DNA from 4 places in the Streptomyces ziwulingensis genome. Region 1 is predicted to be linked to each of the others. Evidence: riboswitches for the same ligand, from Rfam matches in the RefSeq annotation. Region 1 holds a riboswitch; each other region holds the start of a gene.
The links. A riboswitch is a leader RNA that binds a small molecule or an ion and turns the genes downstream of it on or off. The one in region 1 is predicted to bind cyclic di-AMP.
Positions count from the first base shown of each region.

Region 1 (7,276 bases):
TGGGCTTCTACTCCTACGACCGCTTCGCCGCCGACGCCGCCGAGTGCTACCGCGACCTGAAGGCACCCCGCCAGGTGCGGCGCTTCACCGAGCAGGCACTCTCCCGGCCCACCGAGGAGTTCGTCCGCTCGCACGGACTGCGCCTGGTGGTGTCGGCCGTGGCCGAACTGGAGTCGGGGAACCTGGACGCCGCCTGCGAGCAGGGTGTGCGCGCCGTCGAGGTCGCCGGACGGATCTCCTCCGCCCGCACCACCGAGTACGTCAAGGACCTCCTCCAGCGGCTGGAGCCCTACGGCGACGAGCCGCGCGTGGTCGAGTTGCGCGAGCGCGCCCGCCCGCTGCTGATGGCCCCCGCCTGAACCGACGCGTCCGCTTTTCGCTTCCCGGGTTTGAGGGCGTTGTCAGTGGCGCAAGGCACTATCGGACCCGGGAGGTGAGGCAGGTGCGGCCACAGAGCGCATCCGCACCGGCGCAGGCGCGCGCATCCGCGTACGACTGCGACGTGCTGGTGATCGGCGGCGGGATCGTCGGTCTGTCGACGGCGTACGCGATCTCGCGCGCCGCCCCCGGCACCCGGGTCACGGTCCTGGAGAAGGAGCCCGGCCCGGCCCGCCACCAGACGGGCCGCAACAGCGGCGTCATCCACAGCGGCGTCTACTACCGCCCCGGCTCCCTGAAGGCCCGGTACGCGGTGCGCGGCGCCGCCGAGATGATCAAATTCTGCGCGGAGTACGGCATCGGCCACGCGGTCACCGGCAAGCTGATCGTCGCCACCGAGCGCGCGGAGCTGCCCCGCCTGCACGCCCTCGTGCAGCGCGGCCGGGAGAACGGCATCCCGGTGCGGGAACTGGGCGCCGCCCAGATCGCTCAGTACGAGCCGGAGGTCCGGGGCCTGGCCGCCATACACGTCGCCACCACCGGCACCTGCGACTACGTGGCCGTCGCCCGGCAGCTCGCCACCGCCTCCGGGGCCGAGATCCGCTACGGCGCCCAGGTGCTGCGCGTCGACCGCCGGCCGGACCTCGGCGTCGCCGTGCGCACCCGGTCCGGGGACGTGGTGCGCGGCCGGGTCCTGGTCAACTGCGCCGGCCTGCGCTGCGACGAGATCGCCCGGCTCACCGGCGACGACCCGAGGATGCGGATCGTCCCGTTCCGCGGGGAGTACTACGAGCTGGCCCGGCCGGAGCTGGTGCGCGGGCTGGTCTATCCGGTGCCCGACCCGGCGTTCCCCTTCCTCGGCGTGCACCTCACCCGCTCCCTCGACGGCAGCGTCCACCTCGGCCCCAACGCGGTGCCCGCCCTCGCCCGGGAGGGCTACGGCTGGGGCGTGGTGCGCCCCCGCGAGCTGGCCGCCACCCTCACCTGGCCCGGCTCCTGGAGAATCGCCCGCCGGCACTGGCGGTACGGCACCGGCGAGCTGCGGCGGTCCCTGTCGAAGAAGGCGTTCACGGCGGCGGTGCGCCGGCTGCTGCCCGCGGTGACGGAGGACGACCTGGTGCCGGCCTCCGCCGGAGTGCGGGCCCAGGCCGTACTGGCGGACGGCACGCTGGTCGACGACTTCCTGGTCCGCGAGGCCCCCCGCGCGGTCCATGTGCTCAACGCGCCCTCCCCCGCGGCCACCGCCGCCCTCCCCATCGGCCGGGAGGTGGCCCGCCGCGCCCTGACCGCGCTCGGCCGCGCCGAGGGCGCCGCGGCGTGACCGGGCGCCGCGGCACGACCCCTCCGCCGGCCCCTCCGACGGCTCCCCGCCCGAGCCGCAGCCCCGCGCCCACCCCGGCGGCCCGTAAAATCGAAGCCACTGTGTCTGATTCCCACCCCACCCCCGAGTCCCCGGTCCTCACATCCGAGTCCCCGGTCTCCACCCCCGACTCCCCGGCCCCCACCCCCGAGTCCCCCGCCCCCGCCTCCCCGGTCCCGGTGTCCGCGCGGCACACCCGGCCCAAGGGTGAGCCGCGGTTCCCGGACGGCCCCCGGGCCGACCCGGCCGGCAGCCACTTCGAGCGGCGGATCCGCAGCTTCCAGCCCCGGCGCAGCCGGGTCACCGCGGGCCAGGCGGACGCCCTGCAGCGGCTGTGGCCGAAGTGGGGGCTGGACATCGACGGGCAGCGCGTCCTCGACCTCACCGAGCTGTTCGGCGACGACCGCCCGGTGGTCCTGGAGGTCGGTTTCGGCATGGGCGAGACCACGGCCCGGATGGCCGCCGCCGACCCCGGCACCAACGTGCTGGCCGCCGACGTCCACACCCCCGGCCAGGGCCACCTCCTCGGTCTCGCCGAGCGGGACGGCCTGACCAACGTCCGGGTCGGCAACGGCGACGCGATCATCCTGCTCCGCGAGATGCTCGCCCCCGACTCCCTGGCCGGCCTGCGCGTCTACTTCCCCGACCCCTGGCCGAAGAAGCGGCACCACAAGCGCCGGCTGATCCAGCCGGAGTTCCTCACGCTGGCCGCCGCCCGGCTGCGGCCGGGCGCGACCCTGCACTGCGCCACCGACTGGGAGCCGTACGCCGAGCAGATGCTGGAGGTCCTCACCGACCACCCCGACTTCGAGAACACCCGGCCCGACGGCGGTTTCGCGCCCCGCCCCGCCCACCGTCCGCAGACCCGTTTCGAGGGTCAGGGACTGGAAAAGGGTCATGTGGTGAACGATCTGCTCTTCCGCCGCGTACCGCACCGGGTACAGCGGCAGGACCAGCACCAGGACCTGCCCCCCACCGGCGCCTGAAGACCGGGCCCCTCGTCTCGTTAGGGTCGATGCCGTGGCCACCAGTTCCCCGCGTCCGACGCCCGCAAGCGGTCCCCCCGACGACGCCCACCGCCTCCCGCACCCGCACTGGTGGCAGCGCGCGTGGGTGCGCTACGGCGCGCTGGGCACCCTCTTCGCGCTCTCCGGTCTGGTCATCCTGTCCCTGGTGCGCGAGCAGACCGGCACCGAGGGGTTCCTGGTCGGCCTCGGGCTCGCCGTGCTGCCCGTGCCGCTGCTGCTGGCCGCCTTCCGGTGGCTGGACCGGGTGGCCCCGGGCCCCTGGCGGACCATGGTGTTCTGCTTCGCCTGGGGCGCCTGCGCGGCGGCGCTGATAGCCATCGTCGCCAACACCTTCGCGACCCGCTGGATAGCCACGGCCACCGCCGATCCGGCCGGCGCGGACACCCTGGGGGCCACCGTCATAGCCCCGGTGGTGGAGGAGTCCGCCAAGGCCGCCGCCGTCCTGCTGGTCTTCCTCTTCCGCAGACGCGACTTCACCGGAATCCTCGACGGCGTCGTGGTCGCCGGCGTCACCGCCACCGGCTTCGCCTTCACCGAGAACATCCTCTACCTCGGCACCGCCTTCGGCACCGACCGGCTCAGCGGCGAGAGCGGCATCGCCTCCGTCACCGCGGCGACGTTCTTCGTCCGCATCGTCATGTCGCCCTTCGCGCACCCGCTCTTCACGGTGCTCACCGGCATCGGCTTCGGCATCGCCGCGCTGCGCGGCGGCCGCCCCCGTGCCCGGCGCGTCCTGCTCCCGCTGGCCGGCCTGCTGCTCGCGATGGGCATGCACGCGCTGTGGAACGGCTCGTCGACGCTGGGGGAGTACGGCTTCTTCGGCGTCTACGCGGCGTTCATGGTGCCCGCGTTCGGACTGCTGACCTGGCTGGCCGTCTGGACCCGCCAGCGCGAGCTGAGCACGATACGACAGGAGCTGCCGGTCTACGCGATGGCCGGCTGGCTGACCCCGGCCGAGCCGTACGCGCTGGCCTCGCTGAAGGCGCGGCGCCTGGCCCGCGCGTACGCCCGCCACCGCGCCGGGAAGGCCGCGGCGCGGGCGGTGACCCAGTACGAGGCGTACGCGACCGAACTGGCGTTCCTCCGGCACCGGGCGCGCGACGGCCGGGCGGGCCCGGACTTCGCGGCCCGGGAGCGGGAACTGCTCCAGGAGCTGTGGCACCGGCGCGAGGCGGCCCACCCGGCTCTGGACCACGCGGCCCGCGCCACCGCGCCTGCGGTACCGCTCGCCGCCCCGCCATGGCCGCCGTACCCGTACATCACACACAACGCCCAGACCACGTACAACGCCTACAGCACGTACAACGCGCACACCGTGTACAACGCCTGCCACCCGCACAGCGCCTACACCACGCCCACCACGTACGCCTACAGCTACAACCCGTACCGTCCGTGAACCGGCAGCCCTGACGTCGGGGGGTGTTCGTCAGGACCGCCGGGGATCAGGGGGTGAGGCCCTTGCCCTGGAGCCAGGCCATCGGGTCGATGCCGGAGGCGGCCCCGCCGGGGTGGACCTCCAGGTGGAGGTGGGCGCCGGTGACGTTGCCGGTGGCGCCGACGCGGCCGATGACATCGCCCGTGCTGACCTTCTGGCCGACGCTGACGCTGATCGAGGACTGGTGGCAGAACCACAGCTCGGTGCCGTCGTCGAGGGTGAGGATGGTGCGGTAGCCGTAGGAGCCGGCCCAGCCCGCCTCGGTGATGGTCCCGGTGTGGACCGCCTTGATCAGCGTGCCGGTGGGCGCGGCGAAGTCGAGGCCGGTGTGGTAACCGGACGACCAGTAGGCGCCGGCCTGCCCGAAGGTGGAGGTGATCGTGTACGCGGAGGTCGGCAGCGCGTACTGCGCGGCGAGCTTGGCGAGGCGCTCGGCCTCGGCCTTCTTCGCCGCCTCGGCGGCCGCCTTCTTCTTCTCGGCGGCGGCCTTGGCCTCCGCCTCCTTCTCCGCCTTCTCGGCGGCCTCGGCCGCCTTCTTCTCGGCGGCGGCCTTCGCCTCGGCGGCGGCCTTGCTCTCGGCCTGGTCCTGCTGCTGCTCGGCCTGCGCCATGATGCGGCCGACCAGCGCCTCACCGGCGGTGGTGCGCTGCTCGGTGTCGGCCACGGCGACGGCGGCGACGCCGCTGAGCGGGGTGGCCGAACCCTGGGGCTCGGGCTCCTCGTCGTCCGAGATGAGCGAGCCCACGTTGGGCAGGTCCGGCATGGAGATCGAGACCGGCGGCTTGCCGGTCTGCGCGCTGGCCATGCCGCCGGCTCCGACGGCCGCTATGACGCCGACGCCGAGGACGGTGGAGCTGCGGGCGAGACCGCCGCGCTGCTTGGCGACCCGGTGCCGGCCGCGTACGGGAAGTACGGACTCCGCGGTGGGGTTCCACTCCTCGAAGGGGCCCTCGTCGGCGCGGACGGCGCCGTAACCGAACGTCTCGGTGTCGCGCGGGGTAGGCGCGAAGTGGGCCTCGGGGGCAGGCCGGTTGGACGCCACGTGGGCGTGCTCCTTTCCTTCCGTCTCCGCCTACCGGGTTAGCTGACGGGTTCGGAGCAGGAAGGTCTCCTACGCGCGTATACCGGCCGTGTCGCCACGGCGGCGGACTCGCGATTCACCCCAAGGTGGTGGTTCCCCGGTTCCCTCACGGGATTCGGCGCGTGCGCGCGGAGCCGCCTTCTGTGACGGCTGGGACGACCGCGCTGCGTTATCGAACGTTAATAGACGCGTGGCACGGATTCCAAGCCGTTCCTCTTGATCATTAGGAAATCCGGCGGGGAGCAAGGCCGCATGACCGCTGAAAACCGGGCGACTTGACCGCCCTTCCACCGTCTCCGGGGAACCCATTTTCCGACCGGCTAAACCTGACGGTATGTCAGCCGTTACCAAACGCCGGTCGCGCGCTCACCACCGGTGACAATGATCAAGGACGTTGTACGGCGAGCAGCGCCATGTCGTCCGCCATGCCGCCCCCGGAGTGCCGGCGCACGTCCTCGGCGAGGTGGTCCAGCAGCGCGCCGGGGTCGCCGAAGTCGCGGCCCGCCAGCCGCTTCTGGGGGTCGTAGAACTCGCCCTCGGCGTCCCGGGCCTCGGAGAGTCCGTCGGTGTAGAGCAGCAGGGTGGAGCCGCCGGGGAAGGCGCTCTCCTCGGCGCGATCGGGCCAGACGCCGAGTTCGCCCATGCCGAGCGGGAGCGCGGCGTCCCGGGCGGAGAGCGTCCGCAGGGTGCCGTCGGAGTACAGCAGCAGGGGCGGCGGATGGCCGCGGTTGACGAGGCGGACCACGGAGCCGCCGTGCGGGAGTTCGACGAGGATGGCGGTGGTGAACCCCTCGAAGGCGTCCAGTCCCTCGCGCCGGGTGCCCTCGCGGGCCAGCGCCCGCTCCAGCCGCTGCGCGACCGCCTCCAGGGTGGCCTCCTGCTCGGCGGCCTCCCGGAAGGCGCCGATCACGACGGCGACGGCCGCGACCGCCCCCATCCCCTTGCCGCGCACGTCCCCGACGATCATCCGGACGCCGCGCGGGCTGTCCTGCACCGCGTACAGGTCGCCGCCGATGAACGCGTCGGCCTGGGCCGCCTCGTAGCAGGCCGCGATCTCGAAGCCGCCGATCCGCCCGGCGGGCTCGGGCAGCACGGCGCGCTGGGCGGCCTCGGCGATCTCCCGGGCGGAGGCGAGGCGTTCGTCGGTGCGGCGGACGAAGGCGTTGACGAAGACGGCGAGGGCGGCGACGGTCGCGATGGTCACCAGTTCGGTGATCGAGTCGATGTAGTGGGCGACGTCCTTGGTGAACTGGAGCGCGGTCACGGCGACGACGACGGCGATCCCGGTGAACAGGGTGCCGCGCCGCGAATAGAGCGGGGCGGCGACCAGGGGCGCGGCGGTGTAGAGCGGGCCGGCGGTGAAGTAGCGGGGGGTGAGGCAGTCGTAGACGACGGCGACGGCGATCAGCAGCAGGGGGAGCAGCCGCACGAACCGCCGGACGCTGGTGAACCGCCGTTCCTCCCGCCCGAGGGACCGGACGCCGGGCCGTGCCGCGCCGTGCCCGTGTCCGTCGCCGCCGTGCCCGTGTGCGTGCTCGTGTGCGTGTCCGAGGCCGGGGTCGGGCACGGGGTCGCCGGGGAGCCGGCCGCCGGCCCTGGCGTACGGTCCCTCGTCCACGTCACCAGGCCGCACCACTCGTCTCCCGCCACCCATGTACGTCCACGTACGTCCACGCCGCCGTCCCGTCCGTCCAGGGTTCCCGGAACCGGGACGGGCGGCGACCGGTGTGAGCCGGACGGATGACGCGACATGGAGAGAGGACGGGAGAGGGAGAGGAGGGCGAACGCACCGATGGCCGGGATCCTTGTCGGATCCCGGCCATCGGCCTTCAGTAGCGGGGACAGGATTTGAACCTGCGACCTCTGGGTTATGAGCCCAGCGAGCTACCGAGCTGCTCCACCCCGCGTCGTTGTGGTTTTAGTGTACGCCATGTTCAGGGCGGTGCGCACACCGGTGATCCGCGGCGGTGATCCGCGGCCCGTCTCACCGGCCG
Region 1 covers NZ_BAABIG010000027.1:12,356-19,631, forward strand. The annotation lists gene ABEB00_RS16685 (NsdA family TPR-like regulatory protein) at 1-359, shown strand, start outside; gene lhgO (L-2-hydroxyglutarate oxidase) at 434-1,699, shown strand; gene trmB (tRNA (guanosine(46)-N7)-methyltransferase TrmB) at 1,918-2,724, shown strand; gene ABEB00_RS16700 (PrsW family intramembrane metalloprotease) at 2,759-4,162, shown strand; gene ABEB00_RS16705 (M23 family metallopeptidase) at 4,209-5,243, opposite strand; cyclic di-AMP (ydaO/yuaA leader) riboswitch at 5,256-5,413, opposite strand; gene ABEB00_RS16710 (PP2C family protein-serine/threonine phosphatase) at 5,668-6,900, opposite strand; tRNA gene ABEB00_RS16715 (tRNA-Met) at 7,116-7,189, opposite strand; gene ABEB00_RS16720 (alginate lyase family protein) at 7,267-7,276, opposite strand, start outside.

Region 2 (7,276 bases), on a different contig from region 1:
CGCGTCTACGGTACGACCGTCTCGGAGCTGCTCGGCGAGACGGCCGCCGACCGGGACGCCGTGGTGGTGGCCGCCGACATGGAACCGACCGCGGCGGGCGGCTGGACCTACCGGCAGGCCGGCGCCGCCGGCCGCGCCATGCAGGCGCTGCGCGTCCAGGTGCCGTACGGCTCCCAGGGCGACATCGTGCGCGTGCACCCCGGCGAGGAGTGGCTGTACGTACTGAGCGGGCGGCTGCGGCTGCGCCTCGGCGACACCGCGCATCTGCTCGGCCCCGGCGACAGCGCGCACTTCGACTCGCTCACCCCGCACCGCCTCGCCGCCCAGGACCACGACGGCGTCGAGGTCCTGTTCGTCCACACCCTGCTGCAGAGTCCCACGGCCACCCTGTGCCTGGGCCCCACCACCGGAGAGATGCCATGACCGACATGGAGGAGAAGTTCCCCCGCGCCCTGTGGGTGCGCCTGATCATCTACATCGCGGTGGGGCACGTCTTCGCGGCCTTCATCTATCTGCTCTTCGAGGTCGGCGCCAAGTAGCTCCCCCGGCTTCCGGGAGCCGTCGCCCGGCTCAGTCGAGCAGGCGCTCGCGCAGCCGCTCCCGGGTCGCGGGCGTCAGCCGCAGTCCCCGCTCCAGGTAGGCGTCGAGGGAGCCCCAGGTCTCCTCGGCGGTGTCGAGGGCCGCTGCCAGATACTCGGCGCGCGCGTCGAACAGGGGGCTCAGCAGCTCCATGACCTCGGGGGAGTAGGCCGACCTGGCGGTGCCGCTGCGGCGCACCTGGTAGCGGCGGTGCGTGGCGTTGGACTTCAGGTAGTCGTCGAGGAGGGCCTCGCGCTCGACGCCGACGGCGAGCAGGGTCACGGCCACCGACAGGCCCGCGCGGTCCTTGCCCGCCGAGCAGTGCATGAGGGCGGGGACGCTGTCCTCGGCGAGCGCGTGCACCACCCGGGAGTGCTCCGCCGTACGGTCGGTGATGATCGACCGGTACGAGGCGATCATGCGGTCCGCGCCCTTGCCGTCGGCGAGTATCCCGCGCAACTGGTCGAGGTCGCCGTCGCGGACCATCCTCCAGAACTCGGCGCCGTCGGCGGGGTCGGAGAGCGGCAGGTTCACGTTGCGGGTGCCCGGCAGGGTGACGTCAGGGCCTTCGAGCCGCTGGTCGGCGGCGTTGCGGAAGTCGAAGATCGTGTGGATGCCCAGCGTCGCGAGGAACGCCGCGTCCTCGGCGGTGGCATGGGCGAGGTGACCGCTGCGGAACAGCACACCGAACCGCACCCGCCGGCCGTCGGCGGTCGGGAGTCCGCCCACGTCACGGAAGTTGCGCACGCCGGCCAGCTCGGGCTCGGTCGACGGGACCTGCTGCGTCACGAGGACTCCTCCCACTGCGTCCGCCGGCGCTGCTCGACGGCGGGCACACCCGACGATACGGCATCCCTTGCCTGGGGCAATGAGTTCTCCTGAGGCTTAAGCCCCCGATGTCCCACTGGCTCCCTTTATCCCTAATACAACACAAAACCCCAACTCCACCTGTAATAAACGATGCTGGCGTGGCAGCGCGTGAGCAGCGTCATAACCGTGACGGTGCGTTGCTGGGCATGCTCACGTAATGCAGGTGCTTTTCGTGGGAGTTTGCCGTGCGCCGCGTTCCTGATTTCCACGGAGCGTGACGAGGCGTTCCCGGAAAGGATCAAGCGAAACCCGGTCCCCGGGAATCCCGCGCTTGTCCCCGCCCGTCCCGGTCCCTTACGTTCACCACCGATCCGGACGGACGCCTAATCCTGCCGCCGACCGGACTCCGCACCCACCCACCACCCGTATCGGCAGGAGCGGGGGACCCACAGGTACAACTGCCTGTTCCGGTTCCCGGGACGGCTAGGGGTAAAGCCGCGTCCATACGTCCATGGCGGCGGCCGGGCATCTCCAGCCCGCACCCGACAGCTCACCTCGTAGGCGCCGGAGAGGAATTCACCATGCCCGCGAAGGGTAAGCACCGCCGTACCAAGACCCAGCGCCTGACCCGCACCATAGCCATCGCCGGAACCGGCGGCGCCGCGCTCGCACTTCCGCTCCTGGGGGCCGCCGGCGCCCACGCCGCCCCCGCGCAGTCCGTCACCGAGCACGCCGCGCAGTCCCTGCCGACGGCCGCCAGGACCGTCGCGAAGGACTCCGGCGACGACGCCGGGAAGCGCACCTACACCGTGCGCGGCGGCGACTACCTGGCGAAGATCGCCGACGAGCAGAACGTCAGCGGCGGCTGGCAGAAGCTCTACGCGGACAACCGCGCGGCCGTCGGCTCGGACCCCTCGCTGATCCACCCGGGCCTGAAGCTCTCGGTGGGCGGCAAGGCCGCGACGGCCACGACCGCGGAGTCGAAGTCGAGCGAGTCGCCGGCGGCCGGGTCGGGCACGGCCGGGTCGAAGACCACGCAGCCGTCGCAGTCGTCGGCGGAGTCCTCCGACGCCGAGGGCGCCACGGCCCAGTCGGCCGGTACCGCCGGTAACACCACGGCGACCTCCTCCGGCTTCGTGCTGCCCGTCGCGAACGGCACCGTCGGCACCCCCTACCACCAGTCGGGCAGCATGTGGTCCAGCGGCTACCACACCGGCACCGACTTCGTGGTCCCGACCGGCACCTCCCTGAAGGCCGTGGGCGCGGGCACCGTCGTCTCCGCCGGCTGGGGCGGCGCGTACGGCAATCAGGTCGTCATCCAGCTCAGCGACGGCCACTACGCCCAGTACGGCCACCTGTCCTCGCTCTCCGTCGCCGGCGGCGAGACCGTGACCGCGGGGCAGCAGATCGGCCTCTCCGGCGCCACCGGCAACGTGACCGGCCCGCACCTGCACTTCGAGATCCGTACCACCCCGGACTACGGCTCCGACATCGACCCGCTCGCCTACCTGCGCGCGCACGGCGTCTCCGTCTGAGCCACCCCCCCGCACCGCCGAAGGCCGGACCCCGATCCCCGGGTCCGGCCTTCGGTCATGTCCGGTTTTCAGTGGGTCACTTATTCCGCAATTGGCGAACACTTTGCGAGTGGCCTTTCTCACCGCCGGTCAACCCCGCCCTACGGTCGCGTAGGTCACATTCAAAGGTGAATCATGGGCCGACGTGGCAGACGATTCGAAGAATGACAGCGGAAGAGTGATCGGGTCGTACGTGGCGGTGGGGGACAGCTTCACCGAGGGCGTCGGCGACCGCGGCCCCGACGGGTCATGGGTCGGCTGGGCCGACCGCTTCGCCGTCCTGCTCGCCGACCGGCGGCCCGAGGGCGACTTCACCTACACCAACCTCGCGGTGCGCGGCAGACTGCTCGACCGCATCGTGGCGGACCAGGTGCCCCAGGCGGTCGGACTCGCGCCGGACCTGGTCTCCTTCTGCGCGGGCGGCAACGACATCATCCGGCCCGGCACCGACCCCGACGAACTGGCCGAGCGGTTCGAGCGGGCCGTCCGCGCGCTCAGCGCCGTGGCCGGCACCGTGCTGGTGACCACCGGCTTCGACACCCGCGGGGTACCCGTCCTCAAGCACCTGCGCGGCAAGATCGCCACGTACAACGGACATGTGCGGGCCGTCGCCGACCGGTACGGCTGCCCGGTGCTGGACCTGTGGTCGCTGCGCGGCTTCCAGGACCGCCGGGCCTGGGACGCCGACCGGCTGCACCTCTCGCCCGAGGGGCACACGCGGGTGGCGCTCCGCGCCGGGCAGGTTCTCGGCCTGCCGGTGCCGGCCGACCCGGACCAGGCATGGCCGCCGCTGCCGCCCCGCGGCGCACTCGACATCCGGCGGGACGACGTCCAGTGGGCGCGTGAGTACCTGGTGCCGTGGATCGGGCGCCGGCTGCGCGGCCAGTCCTCCGGCGACCATGTGATCGCCAAGGGGACCCTGTCGGCGGCCGACATCAGGACCCGGATCGCGACGGTGGCCTGAAGCCCCGTACGGCAGTTGCCGGCCGGGACTGTCACACCGGGCGACCATAATGGAAGCCAGACCTACTCCACCTGGAGGTACCCGTGGCCGCTGACCGTTCCCCGAGTCCCGGGCTCCTCGCCCGGCGCCCCGCGGCCTTCGGTGTGGATCCGAGTGGCGAGCGCATGGCGCGCATCCGCAGATCGCCGCATTTCGCGGACGGCGTGTTCCAGAACCCGGGAGGTACCGCCCGGACCCGGCCCGCCGGATCGACGACGGCCTTGGCCAAGCTCTACTTCGACCGCGAGTCCCGCTCCCGCCGGTCCCCTCAAGGGGCGATCCCGGTCCACGCCACCACCCTGGCCGACCTCGCCCGCCCGCCGGCCACCGGACTGCGGGTGACCTGGATGGGACACTCCAGCGTGCTGGTGGAGATCGACGGGCACCGGGTGCTGTTCGATCCCGTATGGGGCGAGCGGTGCTCCCCGTTCCCCTTCGCCGGCCCGAAGCGGCTGCACCCCGCGCCGCTGCCGCTGGCCGCCCTCGGCCCGGTCGACGTGGTCGTCATCTCCCACGACCACTACGACCACCTCGACCTGCCCACGATCAAGGCACTGGCCGGCACGGACACCCTCTTCGCCGTCCCGCTCGGCGTCGGCGCCCACCTGGAGCACTGGGGGGTCCCCGCGGCGCAACTGCGCGAACTGGACTGGCACGAGTCGACGAAGGTCGGCGGCATCACCCTCACCGCGACCCCGGCCCGCCACTTCTGCGGCCGCGGCCTGCGCAACACCCAGCACACCCTCTGGGCCTCCTGGGCCGTCGCCGGCGACGCCCACCGCGTCTACCACAGCGGCGACACCGGCTACTTCGAGGGCTTCAAGGAGATCGGCGCCGCCCACGGCCCGTTCGACGCCACGATGATCCAGGTCGGGGCGTATTCGGAGTTCTGGCCGGACATCCACATGACTCCCGAGGAAGGCGTCCGCGCCCACCTCGACCTGCAGGGAGGCGCTCCGGGCGGGGTGCTGCTGCCGATCCACTGGGGCACCTTCAACCTGGCTCCGCACGCGTGGGCGGAGCCGGGGGAGTGGATGAAGGACGCGGCGGAGGAGGCCGGCCAGGCGGTGGCGTCCCCGCGGCCGGGCGAGCCGTTCGAACCGGCGGGGAAGGTTCCGGTGGAGCCGTGGTGGCGGGCGGTGTCCCAGCCGATCGCGCATCCGTGGCGTCGTCCCCCGGGTGCTGAGGGTATTGCCCAGCACTCAGAACAAGCACCGTTGCGGTACTGAAACCAGGCGGTGCCGCAACGACCCCTGGAACCCGAGCACGGAACCGGCTGAGCGTGCGCCGGTCCTCGGCCGCGGGGCGGCCTGCCCGCGAAGACGCTCCCCTTTCGCATGAGGTGATCGGGCGGGTCAGCGCACGTAGACGTTGGGCTGGGGCGGCCTGGTCATGTCGGCGCCCAAGAAGTAGCTGGGGTGGGGTGGCTGGTTGTAGGCGGTGTTCTGCCAGGCCAGGGCGACTCGGTACTGGGCGTTGTGGGCCAGGGTGTGGAGCTTGGTGGTGGTCGGGGCCGGGGTGGCGTAGATGCGCAGGGCGTTGTTGCTGGAGTGGCGCCGGACAACTTCTTCGCGCCCCGACGTGCAGAGCGTCACCGTGTCCGTAGCCGGTGGCGTACATCAGGGTGCCGTCGTCGTTGAGGGTCGCGGAGCCGTAGATGACCTCTTGGCGGCCGTCGGCATCGATGTCGGCGATGGACAGTTGGTGGTTGCCCTGGCCGGCCGCCCGGGAGTTTCCCGAGGCGTTGGAGTCGAACGTCCACCGGCGGGTGAGCCGGCCGTCGCGGAAGCCCCAGGCCGCGACGACGGCACGGGTGTGGTCAACCTTCGCCTTGTGCGGGAGTCTTCGTCTGCTGTTGGTCTCAGTCGTCAGTACGGTCCCAGGACGGCGTCCCTGTGACGCACGCGCCCGAGAAACAACGGGACGCGGTGTCCCGGCGGTTGACGACCTGGGGGTCGAGCACGGCGGTGATCGCTCCGCTGACGACCTGGCGGATCCTCGTGGTGCCCGGCTGGCTCTGAGTAGATCTTCGCCCGTCCTGGCCCAGGGGGTGCCATCCGGCGCGACCCGCACCTTCCGTCACATGTCCGGAAACTTCTCCCCCGGCCCGTCGGGGGCTTGCGCGTTCCGTCGATCAGCGGAGAGCCTGTGGCGGGCCAGGGCGGTGCACAATCCGGTGGGGGGATTGCGGAATGATTGCGCCTGCGGACCTTCATGCCTACAACTTGGACGAGCCGTATGGGGCTCGCTATCGCAAGATGATTAAGTTCCTCCGCCAAAGGTACGCAACACACACCCCGGGCAGCTCGGGTGATGCGCGCTTCTTCCGTGTCGATGTCACGCTGAAAGCCGGGCAGGTCCGCCTCTATTTCCTGAAGCAGAGTCTGTACCTCCAGGGATGGTCGGTTCTGCACAACAACGCCGAACGCTACCTCGCCGTCGACAAGACGGAGGGGATGTGCCCTCAGGGGCTCGCCGACGCCGGTCCGAACGTACGTATTCAGATCGGCTACACGGCAGACGCTGCGACTCGCACATTGAGCGGCGACACGCTGCGGACGGATCTGCTGTCACTCCACACTTATCTGACCGGCCTGCCGCTCCAGGGGAAAACCAACCGACCCCCACCCTGGGACGAAGCCCAAAGTGCATTCCACAGGGTCGTCCGAATGACCGCGGAGATGGCCAGATTCGGAGGTTTCTGCACGAGTTTCATGACCACCTGGCCCCTTCCATGGCCCCAGTCCACCGTGATCGATCCGGCGAACAAGACCACCGAGCTGTCGTTCGACTGGGCGGTCAACGAATGGGACGGCCTGTCAAAGAGAGTCCGCAGGGAGGATGTCACCCTGAAATGCAAGGGACGTGAGGTGACCCAACCAGAAGCCGAGGAGATCATGGGAGATGGCGCCCTTTGCCGCTAAGGGCTGTCCCGCGATTCCTGGCGGGCGCGCGACGACAGCTACGGCACCTCGCCGCGTTGTCGGATCGTCCGCATACATCCAGTATGCGGACGACCCTCCGCCTTGCGATGCACCGCATCTGACGCCGCACGCTGATCCACCAGGAAATGCGGGACAGCCCTTAGCCGGACAGCACCGGTACCGCGACCCGACAGGGGGAGTTCCATGGATCTCGACGCTCTCAAGGCACATCTCACCGGTCTGGGCGAGCCACCGGCCCTGCGCACCACGGACACCGCGCTCCCCACCCCGCTGACGGACTTGCTGGCCACGTTCCCGAACGGCATCTGTCAGGGAGCGGCGGGCTCGGGCCTGGCGGAGATCGACGGCGGGCACACCAGACTGAC
Region 2 covers NZ_BAABIG010000054.1:137,077-144,352, reverse strand. The annotation lists gene ABEB00_RS25195 (helix-turn-helix domain-containing protein) at 1-423, shown strand, start outside; gene ABEB00_RS25190 (DUF6126 family protein) at 420-539, shown strand; gene ABEB00_RS25185 (tyrosine-protein phosphatase) at 571-1,368, opposite strand; cyclic di-AMP (ydaO/yuaA leader) riboswitch at 1,793-1,968, shown strand; gene ABEB00_RS25180 (peptidoglycan DD-metalloendopeptidase family protein) at 1,971-2,924, shown strand; gene ABEB00_RS25175 (SGNH/GDSL hydrolase family protein) at 3,142-3,927, shown strand; gene ABEB00_RS25170 (MBL fold metallo-hydrolase) at 4,011-5,195, shown strand; gene ABEB00_RS25165 (rhamnogalacturonan lyase family protein) at 5,322-5,561, opposite strand; partial or broken gene ABEB00_RS25160 (rhamnogalacturonan lyase family protein) at 5,607-5,838, opposite strand; gene ABEB00_RS25155 (hypothetical protein) at 5,862-5,987, shown strand; gene ABEB00_RS25150 (hypothetical protein) at 6,159-6,890, shown strand; gene ABEB00_RS25145 (DUF6603 domain-containing protein) at 7,095-7,276, shown strand, end outside.
Region 2: linked by a shared signal. The riboswitch ahead of ABEB00_RS25180 (peptidoglycan DD-metalloendopeptidase family protein) and the one ahead of ABEB00_RS16705 (M23 family metallopeptidase) in region 1 are both predicted to bind cyclic di-AMP.

Region 3 (7,276 bases), on a different contig from region 1:
CGCTCGCCCGCCTGGAGGGCCAGACCGCGCTGGCCACGCTCCTCACCCGCCTGCCCGACCTGCGGCTCGCGGCCGACCCGGCCGAACTGCGCTGGCGCGGCGGGCTCATCATGCGTGGCCTGCGCACCCTCCCCGTGTCGTTCACACCCGTCGCCTCCCCTTCGGAGAACGACTCGTCACACATGCAAAAGTGACACACCTTCACTTCTGTGATCTCCATGTGATCTACACGGCATGAACTTGTGACTAGTGATCGTATGCCTATACGTTCACGGATCAGCGCGGCGGCCGAGCACCATCGCCGCGCGGACCCCCTGCTGTCACGCGAAAGGTCTCCGCATGCTCTCCGGGAACGGCCGTCACCGTCGCCCCCGCCAGGCTCCGGCCCTGGTCGTCGCTGCCGGAGTCACCGGCTCCGCCATCGCGATCCCGCTCCTGGGGGCCACCGGCGCCCACGCGGCCGACGGCACCACCTGGGACCGCGTCGCCGAATGCGAGACCGGCGGCGCCTGGAGCCAGAACAGCGGCAACGGCTATTACGGCGGTTTGCAGTTGTCCCAGGAGGACTGGGAGAAGTTCGGCGGGCTCGCCTACGCCACCAGCGCCGACCAGGCCAGCCGCGCCCAGCAGGTCAAGGTCGCCGAGAAGATGCTGTCGGCGCGGGGCGTCACCGCCTGGCCGACCTGCGGACCGCTCGCCGGACTGGCCGCCGGGTCGGCGAGCGGCACCACGGGCGACGGGTCGGCCGAATCGGCGGAGGAGACGCCCACCACCGGAACGTCCGGCACCAATGGGTCCGTTCCGTCCGTCAAGTCCTCCGCCAAGTCCTCGGCCAAGTCGTCGGCCGACGAGGAGGACGCGGACGAGACCGGGACCGCGGCCGGGACCGCATCCGGCACCAAGTCCGGTACGAAGACCGGCTCCTCGGCGTCGCCTTCGGCCTCCCCCTCCGAGAAGTCGACGGACAGTGGTGACGAATCGGCCAAGTCCGACACGTCCGCCGAATCCGGCTCAACCGCCGCCGGGACGAGCGGCTCGGCCACCACAAAGCGGGACAGTACCGGCAAGTCCGTACAGGAAACCGGTTCTTCGGCGCTGGCCGACGCCGACGCCGACACCTCCGGGGCCGGACGTCACCGCGGCGGCACCTCGGACGGAAGCGCGACGCGGGACCGTACGGACGGGTCCTCGGGCCGGCACGCCTCCCGCGGCGACTCCACCGCGCGCGCCGCGGCCGACGGGACGTACACCGTGCGCGCCGGCGACAATCTCTGGGCCATCGCCGACTCCCTCGACCTCGCCGGAGGGTGGCGTTCCCTCTACACGGAGAACGAGGAGACGGTGGGCGCCGACCCGGATCACATCGTTCCCGGTCAGAAGCTTGCTGTCGGTGTCGAATCGGGCGAAAAGCAGCGGTAGTTCACTCCATGTTTGGGAATGAATGTCCGTATTGATCTCCGTGAGACATAGATCTCAGAAGCCCTGATCGTCTTTGAAAATGTCCGTGGCGCGTGGCTACGGTCGTGATCGCTCGCCATCGCGGGCCCCGGTGCCGCAACGCCGAATCCTGCCAGCGGCCACCCGGGAACAGTCGTCGCGCAAGCGCCGAAGGCAGGAGCGGGGGACCCAAGGTAAGTGCCGCACCGGGCAGTTGAGCCGGAGCGGCTAGGGGTGGAGCCGAGTTCCGTGAGGAACCCGGCCGGGCAACTCAACCGGCCCGAACCCGACAGCTCACCTCGCAGGCGTCGGTGAGGGGATCAACCATGCTGTTTTCCGGCAAGGGCACGCACCGTCGCCCGTCCAAGGCCAGCCGCGCCATCGCCGTCGCCGGTGTGGCCGGTGTCGCCGTCGCCGCCCCGCTGATGGTGGCCGGCAACGCCTCCGCCGCCACCACCTCCGAGTGGGACACCGTCGCCCAGTGCGAGTCCGGCGGCAACTGGTCCATCAACACCGGCAACGGGTACTACGGCGGCCTGCAGTTCTCCGCCTCCACCTGGGCCGCGTACGGCGGCACCCAGTACGCCGCCACCGCGGACCAGGCCGGCAAGGCCCAGCAGATCCAGGTCGCCGAGAAGGTCCTGGCGGCCCAGGGCAAGGGCGCCTGGCCGAGCTGCGGCACCGGCCTGTCCGGCGCCTCCACCGGCGGCTCCACCGGCAGCCAGGGCGGCGGCTCCGCCACGGGCACCCAGGACAGCGGCCAGTCCCAGAGCCAGTCCCAGCCCCAGAGCCAGCCGCAGAGCCGGAGCACCGGCTCCACCGCCGACCGCTCCACCGAGCAGAAGGCGTCCCGCTCCGCGGAGCGCCCGGTCGCGAAGAAGACCGTCACCACCCCGACCGGCAAGAAGGTCGAGAAGGGTGACGGCGAGTACAAGGTCGTCAAGGGAGACACCCTCAGCTCCATCGCCAAGGAGCGCGACGTGGCCGGCGGCTGGGCCAAGCTGTTCAAGCTGAACGACGACATCGTCGACCAGGCCGACCTGATCTACCCGGGCCAGCAGCTCCACCTGAAGTAGGCCCCCGGACTCCCCGCCCCGGCGCGCGTTCCCCCGTACGCGCCGGGGCGGGGGCATGTCCGGAACCTGGCGGCCACCACACGCCCTGGTTTTGTTCCGTTCGGAAACAATTTACTCTCGGTTCTGTCCAACGGGTGGGTGACCGGCTGGCCGATCACCGCGGGCCGGTTAGGCTCGTCCCGCGGAGCCGTCGCGCTCCGCACACTCACGTCAGACCGAAGCGTCACACCAAAGCGTCACATGGAAGAAGGAGATGCTCGTGCCGTCCATCGACGTCGTCGTAGCCCGGGAAATCCTGGACTCCCGAGGCAACCCCACGGTCGAGGTCGAGGTCGGCCTCGACGACGGCAGCACGGGTCGTGCCGCCGTTCCGTCCGGCGCCTCCACCGGCGCCTTCGAGGCCATCGAGCTGCGTGACGGCGACAGCAGCCGCTACCTCGGCAAGGGTGTCGAGAAGGCCGTCCTCGCCGTCATCGAGCAGATCGGCCCGGAGCTGGTCGGCTACGACGCCACCGAGCAGCGCCTGATCGACCAGGCCATGTTCGACCTGGACGCCACCGACAACAAGGGCTCGCTCGGCGCCAACGCCATCCTCGGCGTCTCCCTCGCCGTCGCCCACGCCGCCTCCGAGGCGAGCGACCTGCCGCTCTTCCGCTACCTGGGCGGCCCCAACGCGCACCTGCTGCCGGTGCCGATGATGAACATCCTGAACGGCGGCTCGCACGCCGACTCCAACGTGGACATCCAGGAGTTCATGATCGCGCCGATCGGCGCGGAGTCCTTCTCCGAGGCGCTGCGCTGGGGCGCCGAGATCTACCACACCCTCAAGAAGGTGCTGAAGGGCAAGGGCCTGGCCACCGGCCTCGGCGACGAGGGCGGCTTCGCCCCGAACCTCGGCTCCAACCGCGAGGCCCTCGACCTCATCCTGGAGGCGATCAAGGAAGCCGGTTACACCCCCGGCGAGCAGATCGGCCTCGCCCTCGACGTCGCCGCCTCCGAGTTCTACAAGGACGGCGTCTACAGCTTCGAGGGCAAGGAGCGCACCGCCGCCGAGATGACCGAGTACTACGCGGAGCTGGTCGACGCGTACCCGCTCGTCTCCATCGAGGACCCGCTGTTCGAGGACGACTGGGAGGGCTGGAAGACCATCACCGACAAGCTCGGTGACAAGGTCCAGCTCGTCGGCGACGACCTGTTCGTCACCAACCCCGAGCGTCTGGCCCGCGGCATCGAGGAGGGCGCCGCCAACGCCCTGCTGGTCAAGGTCAACCAGATCGGCTCGCTCACCGAGACGCTGGACGCCGTCGAGCTGGCCCAGCGCAGCGGCTTCAAGTGCATGATGTCCCACCGCTCCGGCGAGACCGAGGACGTCACCATCGCCGACCTCGCCGTCGCCACCAACTGCGGCCAGATCAAGACCGGCGCCCCGGCCCGCTCCGAGCGCGTCGCCAAGTACAACCAGCTCCTGCGCATCGAGGAGATCCTGGACGACGCCGCGGTGTACGCCGGCCGCAGCGCCTTCCCCCGGTTCCGTTCCGCGAACCAGTAGGCACCGCCGGGGCGGAGCACCGCCCGGCAGGCAGCGTCGTACGTACGTCCCCGTACCCGGTCCCGTACCGTGTGCGGGGACGTACGCACGTATGAGGCCGTGAAGACGGTGAACGGGAGGCGCGGCACATGGCGGTCAAGGACCGGGACCGTTTCTCCACCACGACCCGGATCCGGGCGCTCGGCGAGCAGACCGCGGCCCGGGTCTACCGCTCGCAGACCAAGCGCCAGGCCCGGCGCTCCCGGCTGACCGGCCGCGCCGCGCTGCTCGCGATGGTGATCTGCTCGCTCGTCGTGGCGCTCGCCTACCCGATCCGGCAGTACATCGCCCAGCGGGACGGGATCGCCGACCTGCAGCGGGAGAAGCAGCAGGCCAGGCAGCGGGTCGAGAAGCTGCGCGACCTCAAGGCGCGCTGGCAGGACGACGCCTACGCCGAACAGCAGATCCGGCTGCGGCTGCACTATGTGAGGCCGGGCGAGACCGGGTTCATCGTCGTCGACCCGGGCACCGCCGAGCAGTCCCGCGCCGGACTGCGCGCCGCCGACCGCCCCTGGTACCGCAACGTCTTCGACGCGGTCGACAAGGCCGACGCCGCCACCCGCCGCCGGTGAGCCGGACGTCGCCGGGTGAGCCGAACGCCCCCCGTGAACCGAACGCGGCCCGTGAAGCGATGAGGGCAGTGAGGCGATGACGACAGTGATCAGACGCCGCCAGTGAAGCCACGCCGCCAGTGAAGCCACACCGCCAGTGAAACAGCTACGCCACCCGTGAACCGACGACGCCCGTGAACCGACAGAGAGACCTCCAGAAGACAGTCATGGATACGCCCCCGCCGCCCACCCCGCGCACCGAACCCACCGACGCGGACGTCGAGGCGTTCAAGCAGCAGCTCGGGCGCCCGCCCCGCGGACTGCGCGCCATCGCGCACCGGTGCCCGTGCGGACAGCCGGACGTCGTGGAGACCGCCCCGCGGCTGCCCGACGGCACGCCCTTCCCCACGCTGTACTACCTGACGTGCCCGAAGGCCAGCTCGGCGATCGGCACCCTGGAGGCCAACGGGGTGATGAAGGAGATGACCGAGCGGCTCGCCACCGACCCCGAGCTGGCCGCCGCCTACCGCGCCGCGCACGAGGACTACCTCCGGCGCCGCGACGAGATCGAGGAGCTGACGGGCTTCCCGAGCGCGGGCGGCATGCCCGACCGGGTCAAGTGCCTGCATGTGCTCGTCGCCCACTCGCTGGCCGCCGGGCCGGGCGTGAACCCGCTGGGTGACGAGGCGCTGGAGATGCTGCCCGAGTGGTGGGCCAAGGGGACCTGCGTGACGCGGGCCCCGTCGAGCGAGGGAGACGCCCAGTGACCCGTGTCGCCGCCATCGACTGCGGTACGAACTCCATCCGTCTGCTGGTCGCCGACGCCGACCCCGGCACCGGCGAGCTGACCGACCTGGACCGGCGGATGACGATCGTGCGGCTCGGACAGGGCGTCGACCGCACCGGACGGCTCGCCCCCGAGGCGCTGGAGCGGACCTTCGCCGCCTGCCGCGAGTACGCCCAGGTCGTCAAGGACCACGGCGTCGAACGGCTGCGCTTCGTGGCCACCTCCGCCTCCCGGGACGCGGAGAACCGCGACGACTTCGTCCGCGGCGTCCTGGACATCCTCGGCGTCGAACCGGAGGTGATCACCGGTGACCAGGAGGCGGAGTTCTCCTTCACCGGCGCCACCAAGGAACTGACCGGCCGCGCCGACCTGGACCGGCCCTTCCTGGTCGTGGACATCGGCGGCGGCTCGACCGAGTTCGTCGTCGGCGACGACCGGGTGCGCGCCGCCCGCTCCGTGGACATCGGCTGCGTCCGGATGACCGAGCGGCACCTGGTGGCGGACGGGGTGGTCGTCGACCCGCCCACCGAGGAGCGGATCGCGGCGATGCGGGCGGACATCGAGGCGGCCCTCGACCTCGCGCAGGAGAGCGTGCCGCTCGGCGAGGCCCGCACCCTGGTGGGACTCGCCGGATCGGTGACGACCGTGTCGGCGATCGCGCAGGAACTGCCGGTGTACGACTCGGTCGCCATCCACCACTCCCGGGTCTCCCGCGAGCGGGTCCGCGAGATCACCGACCGCCTCCTGCGCTCCACCCACGCCGAACGCGCGGCGATCCCCGCCATGCACCCCGGCCGGGTCGACGTGATCGCGGCCGGCGCCCTGGTCCTGCTCTCCCTCATGGAACGCACCGGCGCCGAGGAGGTCGTCGTCAGCGAACACGACATCCTCGACGGGATCGCCTTCAAGGTGGCGGAGGACATCGAGCACGAGCAGCGGAAGATCGACGGCTGACCCGGGGTGACGCGGGCAGCTCTCGGGCCGCTCCGGAACTCATCCACCGGGGCGGCCCTCGGGCGCTACCGCGCGGCGTTCAGCAGACGGGAGCGCAGGGGCTCGGCCGTCAGAGTGTCGGCCAACTGCCACGAGTGGGCCGTGACCTCTTCTTCTTGCAGCTCGACCAGGTCGGCCGTGGTCCGGAACAGGTACCGGAAGTCGAAGTGCAAGTGTTCCGGCTCGCCCTTGGCGGGGTTCGCCGGAATCGCATGCACGTCGATGTGCAGCGGCAGGTGACCGCCGGGCTCGACACGGTCGGGACTGATCCCGGTTTCTTCCGCCAGTTCACGCTGGGCCGCGGCTACGAGGGTCGTGTCGCTGTCCTCGATGTGGCCGCCGGGCAGCAGCCACTTGCGCAGCGCACGATGTTCGATGGTGAGTACGCGGCCGTCGGGGCGGAGCAGGGCGGCGCCGGCCGTGGTGTGGCCGCGGAACTCCTTTCGTGACGTGATGTTGTCGCCAGCCTGGTCGAGCGTTGCGACGAGCGCGGTCAGAGCGTCTTTCTCGCCGGGGTGCCCGGCGAGGTAGGCGTCGACCGTCTCGCGTACATGCTGTGCCGAGATCTGCATGGCCGCTCCGTTCCTTTATCGATTGAAGTAGCTGAGCCACGTTGCCGCGATGGTTGCCCGATCGTCGGCGCCTACCTCGTGCATACCGGCCCCGAGGCCGCCGCGGGACAGCAACCGGATCGCGGCGAGGATTTCGGACTGCACGAGAAAGATGAAGGGCCCGACGTGGGCGCCGTGCAGGAAGTTGACGGCGTTCCCTCCGTTGAGCAGGTAGAAGTAGTGGCCGGTCGTCGAGTAGCGCGTGACGTGCTCACCCTGGGGCGCCCGCTGGT
Region 3 covers NZ_BAABIG010000034.1:63,765-71,040, reverse strand. The annotation lists gene ABEB00_RS18915 (cytochrome P450 family protein) at 1-194, shown strand, start outside; gene ABEB00_RS18910 (transglycosylase family protein) at 340-1,419, shown strand; cyclic di-AMP (ydaO/yuaA leader) riboswitch at 1,594-1,760, shown strand; gene ABEB00_RS18905 (transglycosylase family protein) at 1,764-2,513, shown strand; gene eno (phosphopyruvate hydratase) at 2,773-4,062, shown strand; gene ABEB00_RS18895 (FtsB family cell division protein) at 4,191-4,673, shown strand; gene ABEB00_RS18890 (DUF501 domain-containing protein) at 4,880-5,419, shown strand; gene ABEB00_RS18885 (Ppx/GppA phosphatase family protein) at 5,416-6,393, shown strand; gene ABEB00_RS18880 (NUDIX hydrolase) at 6,459-7,004, opposite strand; gene ABEB00_RS18875 (adenosylhomocysteinase) at 7,020-7,276, opposite strand, start outside.
Region 3: linked by a shared signal. The riboswitch ahead of ABEB00_RS18905 (transglycosylase family protein) and the one ahead of ABEB00_RS16705 (M23 family metallopeptidase) in region 1 are both predicted to bind cyclic di-AMP.

Region 4 (7,276 bases), on a different contig from region 1:
CCGATCAGGGCGGCGGCGCCCTTCTCGTCGACGTCCTCGAACTCCGGGACCTTGCCGGGGTCGGCCGCGTCGCGGCGCCACTGACCGTAGGCGACGGCCTGGGCGAGGGCGCGCACCGCGCGTTCGGCGGCCGGGTAGGCGGGGATGAGGTGGGTGCCTTCGGGGAGCCGGGGGCTGTCGGGGGGCCGTGGGCTGTCGGGGGGCCGGGGGCTGTCGGGGGGCGAGGTGCCTGCCGCGGGCCGGGCGGGGCGGGAGCCGGGGGCGGTGGTGGTGGGGCGCGGGGCCGTGGCGGACTGGGGGGCGGTGCTCGTCGCGGCGGACAGGGCCTCCGCGAGGCCGCCCAGCTCGACGTGGACGACGAGGACCGGCTTGGCGGGGAACTCGGCCGCCGCCGACCGCAGGGCCTCGGCGAGCGCGGCGTCGCCCGCCGAGCCCTCGCCGAGGGCCGGGATCGCGGTCACCGCCACGGCGTCGCAGGTGTCGTCGGCGAGAGCGTGGCGGAGCGCCCGGTGGAAGTCCTCCGGTGCCGCGGCCGTCGACAGGTCGAGCGGGGGCAGCGGTCGCAGCCCCTCCGAGAGGCACGCGTCGTAGGTCAGCAGGCCGAGCGACTCGGAGTTCCCGAGGATCGCGACCCGGGGCCCGGCGGGGAGCGGCTGGCGGGCCAGCAGCAGGCCCGCGTCGACCAGTTCGGTGATGGTGTCGACCCGGATCACGCCGGCCTGCCGCAGCAGGGCGGAGACCGTGGCGTGCGGCAGCCTGGTCGCGCGCACCGCGTGCCCCTGCGGCGCCGGGCCGCCGTGGCGGGCCCCCTGCACCACGACCAGCGGTTTGGCCGCCGCCGTCCGGCGTGCCAGCCGGGTGAACTTGCGCGGGTTGCCGATGGACTCCAGGTACATCAGGGCGACGTCGGTGTCCGGGTCGTCGTACCAGTACTGCAGGACGTCGTTGCCGGAGACGTCGGCGCGGTTGCCCGAGGAGACGAAGGTGGAGACACCGGTGACGCCCGTGACGCCGCCACCGCGCCGGTGCAGGCGCGAGAGCAGGGCGATGCCGATGGCGCCCGACTGGGCGAAGAGCCCGATGCGGCCGGTGCGCGGCATCTCGGGGGCGAGGGAGGCGTTGAGCCGGACCGCGGGCGAGGTGTTGACGACGCCGAAGGCGTTGGGCCCGATGATCCGCATGCCGTACGTACGCGCGTGCCGCACGAGGGCGCGCTGGCGCTCGCGTCCCTCGGGGCCGCTCTCGGCGTACCCGGCGGAGACCACCACCAGCCCCTGCACGCCGTGCTCGCCGCACTCGGTGACGGCCTCGGGGACCTGTGCGGCGGGGACGGCGACGACCGCGAGGTCGACGGGGCCGTCGATGTCCCGTACCGAGCGGTGGGCGGGTACGCCGTCGAACTCCCGCCGCTCCTCGGTGAAGGCGCGGTTCACCGCGTGGAGGCGGCCGGTGAAGCCGGCCTCGCGGATGTTGCCGAGGAGGGTGCGGCCCACGCCGCCCGGGGTGCGGCCGGTGCCGATGACGGCCACGGAGCCGGGGGCGAGGAGCCGCTGCACGGACCGCGCCTCGGCGCGCTGTTCCCGCGCGTACTGCACGGCGAGGGAGCGGTCGGTGGGTTCGAGGTCGAACTCCAGGCGGACGACACCGTCCTCGAAGCTGCGCTTCTGGGTGTACCCGGCGTCCGTGAACACCTTGATCATCTTGTTGTTGGCGGGCAGCACCTCGGCGGCGAACCGCCGGATGCCGCGCTCACGCGCGACGGCGGCGATGTGCTCCAGGAGGGCGGAGGCGACGCCCCGCCCCTGGTGGGCGTCCTGGACGAGGAAGGCGACCTCGGCCTCGTCGGCCGGGGCGCGCGCGGGCGTGCCGTCGGGGCCGATCCGGTCGTAGCGCACGGTCGCGATGAACTCGCCGCCCGCCGTGGCCGCGAGCCCCACCCGGTCCACGAAGTCGTGATGGGTGAAGCGGTGGACGTCCTTGGCGGACAGGCGGGGGTAGGGGGCGAAGAAGCGGTAGTACTTGGACTCGTCGGAGACCTGCTCGTAGAAGCTGACCAGGCGTTCGGCGTCGTCGGCGGTGATGGGGCGCACACGCGCGGTACCGCCGTCGCGCAGCACCACGTCGGCTTCCCAGTGGGCGGGGTACTCGTGCCGGTCCGACGAGGTCTGCATGGGCCCCAGAGTACGGCTCGCGTACGACAACGGCGCGGGGCAGGCTGTGGGGGCGAGGGGGCCGGACCGGGGGCCGCGGCCGGTCCGCGCGCCCGCAAAACGGGCCGCTCCGGGGGCGTGCGCCACGGTGTGGGAAACTGGTCTAGACAACTTTGATCGCCAGACAGACAACCCTGATCACCTGAAGGGCAGCAACATATGGCTGAGCGCCGCGTCAACGTCGGCTGGGCCGAGGGTCTCCACGCCCGCCCCGCCTCCATCTTCGTCCGGGCCGCCACGGCCACCGGTGTTCCCGTGACGATCGCCAAGGCCGACGGTGACCCCGTCAACGCGGCCTCCATGCTGGCCGTCCTGAGCCTGGGCGCCCAGGGCGGCGAGGAGATCGTCCTCGCCTCGGACGCCGAGGGCGCGGACGCCGCGCTGGAGCGCCTGGCGAAGCTGGTCGCCGAGGGGCTCGAGGAGCTTCCCGAGACCGTCTGAACACCTGAACGCCTTATGCAAATGGCGGGGCCGAGCCGATCCGGGTCACCGGACGACTCGGTCCCGCCTTTTACGTGGCAGGGCCGCGGGAAATGCGTCCGACCCATCGGGAAATGGCCGCAGACGCGAGTAGCAGAGCAGCAGAAAAGGACCCCGCCGAATTCCTCTTCTTTGTATACGGCGTTTGTGTTAATGCCGCAGGCTCGGTGTGTTTACGGCACGTTGCGAGTTCCTCACACGCTCCGCGCGTTCGGCTCCCGCGGCGAAGCGCAGGCGGTGCGCCGCGGTCGACCGCTCACCGTGGTGGGAGGTGAGCGTCCGGGCGCGCTCGGCGTCGCCGCGGGCCACCGCGTCCACGATCGCGCCGTGCTCCGCCCAGGACTCCACCGGACCGGCCGCCGCCTCCACGGCGTACATCCAGGCGATCCGGTGCCGCAACTGGGTCAGCGTCGACGTCAGGGCCGGGCTGCCGGCGGCCTGGGCGAGCGTCTCGTGGAACCAGCCCCCCAGGGAGCGCAGATCGTCGCTGTAGCCCCGCCTGGCCCGCTCCTGGCCCAGCCGGACGAGACCCCGCAGCACCTTCAGATGGGCCTCGGTGCGGCGCTGGGCGGCCCGCGCGGCGGCCAGCGGCTCCAGCAGCAGGCGCATCTCCAGGAGGTCGGCGCCCTCCTGCTCGGTCGGTTCCGCCACGCACGCGCCCGCGTGGCGCCGGGTCACCACGAAGCCCTCGGCCTCCAGGGTGCGCAGGGCCTCGCGCACGGGGACGCGGGAGACGCCGTAGCGGCGCGCGAGCAGTTCCTCGGTGAGCCGGCTGCCGCGCTCGTAGACACCCGCGACGATGTCGTCCCGGATCGCCGTGCACACCGAATGCGCCGGAATACGCATGACCGACCTCCGCCTTAATCCCCGTGAAACGTCGACGATTGACGCGTGTTCAGTGACTCTATGGCAATGGGGCGGAATTTCCGATGCCGAGCCGGAATCCATGGCTCTTTTTTGGTCACCTTCGGTCACCGGCCGGCGGAACGCCGAAAGCCCCGGCTCGGTGAGCCGGGGCTTTCGGGTGCTTTCGGATGCCGCGGAACGTGCCGTCAGACGGAGACGCCGTGCGAGCGGAGGTACGCCACGGGGTCGATGTCCGTCCCGTACTCCGCGCCGGTACGGGCCTCGAAGTGCAGGTGCGGTCCGGTGACGTTGCCGGTCGAGCCGGAGACCGCGATCTGCTGCCCCGGGGTGACCGACTGGCCCACCGAGACGCCGATGGACGACAGGTGGCCGTACTGCGTGTACGTCCCGTCGTGCATCTTGACGACGACCTGGTTGCCGTAGGCGCCGCCCCAGCCGGCCTCGACGACCGTGCCGGCGCCGACGGCGTGCACGGAGGTGCCGGAGGCGGCGTGGAAGTCGATGCCGGTGTGGGTGCCGGAGGACCACAGTCCGCTGCTGGCCCGGTACGCGGTGGACACGTAGGAGCTGCTGATCGGCGCCACGTAGGTGTTCAGGAGCTTGCGCTCGGCCGCGCGGGCGGCGCGCTCCTTGGCCTCGTGCGCCTCCTTCGCGGCCTGCTCGGCCGCCTCGGCGGCCCGCTCCCGCGCGGCCTCCTGGGCCTTGCGCTCGGCCTCGGCGTCCTCGGCGGCCTGCCGCTGGGCGGCGGCCTGGGCGTCGATCTGCTCGGCTATGGAGTCACCGATGGTGATGACGGGGGTGAGACCGGTCTGCTCGGGAACCGGCTCGGAGGCGAGCGCCGGCGCCGCGAGGGTGCCTATGACGCCGGTGGTGGCGAGGGCCGCGACACCCGCCGCGCGGGTGGTCGTGCGGTGCATCCGGCCGGGTCGACGGTGCTTCCCGGCGGCGCGCGTGAACGCCATGTACTGGCTGGTCCTTTCCTTCCCTCTCGCCTACCGGGTTAGCTGACGGGTTCGGAGCAGGAAGGTCTCCTACGGACCCCCTCGCGCACGCGCGGGCGTCCGATTCACCCCAGGGACTGTTGGGTCCCCGGCTCCCCTGGCTCGCGCCGTACGGGGACTCGGCGATGACTGTCCGGTGCCGCGGGCGCGGCGCACTGCCTGACGAACAGCCGGGACGAAGCTAAGCGGGAGTGTGTTCATTTCCCAAACGCATCAGGTTTTTTGTCGCGCATCCCACAGAGCAGACAGGCAACCTCCGCCGCAATACGGACAAAAGGCGGCCCCGGTGACACAAGGGTCACCGGGGCCGCCGCACGCGCGGTGCTACTCGGCCGGCACGACGGTGACCTCACCGATGCCGAGGGCCTCGACCGGCGCCTTGATCTGCGCCGCGTCGCCCACCAGGACCGTCACCAGGCGGTCCACCGGGAAGGCGTTGACGACGGCCGCGGTGGCCTCGACGGTGCCGGTCGCGGCGAGTTGCCGGTACAGCGTCGCCTGGAAGTCGTCGGGCAGGTGCTGCTCGACCTGGTCGGCCAGCGTGCCCGCGACGGCCGCCGCGGTCTCGTACTTCAGCGGCGCCACGCCCACCAGATTCTGCACGGCCACGTCGCGTTCGGCGTCGGTGAGACCCTCCGCGGCGAGCGTGCGCAGCACCGTCCACAGGTCCTCGAGGGCGGGACCGGTGTTCGGGGTGTCGATGGAGCCGCTGATGGCGAGCATCGCGGCGCCCGTGCCGTCCGGCGCGGAGCGCAGGACCTGCCCGAACGACCGCACGCCGTAGGTGTAGCCCTTCTCCTCGCGCAGGACGCGGTCCAGGCGGGAGGTGAGGGTGCCGCCCAGGCAGTACGTGCCGAGCACCTGGGCGGGCCACACGCGGTCGTGCCGGTCCGGTCCGGTGCGGCCGATGAGGAGCTGCGTCTGGACGGAACCGGGACGGTCCACGATGACGACCCGTCCGGTGTCGTCGGAGGTGACCGGCGGCACCGGCCGGGCCTCGGCCGCGGGCCCGGTCCAGGCGCCGAGCGTGTCGCCGAGGAGCGCGTCCAGGTCGATGCCGGTGAGGTCGCCGACGACCACGGCGGTGGCGGTGGCGGGTCGGACGTGCCGCTCGTAGAAGGCGCGTACGGCCGAGGAGTCGATGCCCGCGACCGTCTCCTCGCTGCCCTGGCGCGGGCGCGACATGCGCGAGTCGGCCGGGAAGAGCTGCCGGGACAGCTCCTTGGCGGCCCGGCGCGAGGGGTTGGCCAGCTCGTGCGGGATCTCGTCGAGGCGGTTGCGCACCAGCCGCTCGATCTCGCTGTCGGCGAACGCGGGCGCCCTGAGGGCGTCGGCGACCAGGCCGAGCGCCTTGGCGAGGCGGGAGACGGGCACTTCGAGGCTGACCCGTACGCCGGCGTGGTCGGCGTGCGCGTCCAGGGTGGCCCCGCAGCGCTCCAGCTCCGCGGCGAACTCCTCGGCGGAGTGCTTGTCGGTGCCCTCGGAGAAGGCCCGCGCCATGATGGTGGCGACGCCGTCCAGGCCGGCCGGTTCGGCCTCCAGGGGCGCTTCGAGCTGGATCTCGACGGCGACGACCTGCTGTCCGGGGCGGTCGCAGCGCAGGACCGTCAGGCCGTTGTCCAGCGTGCCCCGCTCGGGGGCCGGGAAGGCCCAGGGCTTGGGCTCGCCCGACTGCGGCCGGGGGTGGAACTCCATGGTGGCCAGCTCGGTCACTTGGCCGCCTCCTCGTTCTCGTCGTTCTCGTCGGTGCGGTCCGACGCGTCGGTCTCGTCGGTGGCCCCGGCCTCGGGGGCGGTCGGCTCGTAGACGAGCACCGCGCGGTTGTCTGGGCGCAGCCGGGCCTTGGCGACCTCCTGGACCTCCTCGGCCGTCACCTCCAGCACGCGGCCCACGGCGGTCAGGGCGAGCTGCGGGTCACCGAACAGGACGGCGTACCGGCAGAGTTCGTCGGCGCGGCCCGCGACCGTGCCGAGCCGGTCCAGCCACTCGCGCTCCAACTGGGCCTGGGCGCGCTCCATCTCCTCGGCCGTGGGGCCCTCCTCGGCGAACCGGGCGAGTTCCTCGTCGATGGCGGTCTCGATGACCGGCACCTCGACGTCGCCGGAGGTCTTCACGTCCAGCCAGCCCAGCGAGGGCGCGCCGGCCAGGCGCAGCAGGCCGAAACCGGCCGCCACGGCCGTACGGTCACGGCGGACCAGGCGGTTGTAGAGCCGGGAGGACTCGCCGCCGCCGAGGACGGTGAGGGCGAGGTCGGCCGCGTCGCACGCGCGGGTGCCGTCCTCCGGGAGGCGGTAGGCGGCCATCAGCGCGCGCGCCGGGACCTCCTCCTCGACGACCTCGCGGAGCTGCTCGCCCATGACCTCGGGCAGGGAGCCGTCGCGCGGGGCGGGCTTGCCGTCGTGCGAGGCGATGGAACCGAAGTACTTCTCCACCCAGGCGAGCGTCCGCTCGGGGTCGATGTCGCCGACCACCGAGAGCACCGCGTTGTTCGGCGCGTAGTAGGTACGGAAGAACGCGCGGGCGTCCTCCAGGGTGGCCGCGTCCAGGTCGGCCATCGAGCCGATCGGGGTGTGGTGGTACGGGTGGCCCTGCGGGTAGGCGAGGGCGGTGAGCTTCTCGAACGCCGTGCCGTAGGGGACGTTGTCGTAGCGCTGGCGGCGCTCGTTCTTGACGACGTCGCGCTGGTTCTCCATGGACTCCTCGTCCAGGGCGGCCAGC
Region 4 covers NZ_BAABIG010000080.1:31,004-38,279, forward strand. The annotation lists gene ABEB00_RS30625 (bifunctional acetate--CoA ligase family protein/GNAT family N-acetyltransferase) at 1-2,171, opposite strand, end outside; gene ABEB00_RS30630 (HPr family phosphocarrier protein) at 2,370-2,651, shown strand; gene ABEB00_RS30635 (GntR family transcriptional regulator) at 2,841-3,536, opposite strand; gene ABEB00_RS30640 (M23 family metallopeptidase) at 3,743-4,519, opposite strand; cyclic di-AMP (ydaO/yuaA leader) riboswitch at 4,532-4,693, opposite strand; gene ABEB00_RS30645 (M16 family metallopeptidase) at 4,883-6,271, opposite strand; gene ABEB00_RS30650 (M16 family metallopeptidase) at 6,268-7,276, opposite strand, start outside.
Region 4: linked by a shared signal. The riboswitch ahead of ABEB00_RS30640 (M23 family metallopeptidase) and the one ahead of ABEB00_RS16705 (M23 family metallopeptidase) in region 1 are both predicted to bind cyclic di-AMP.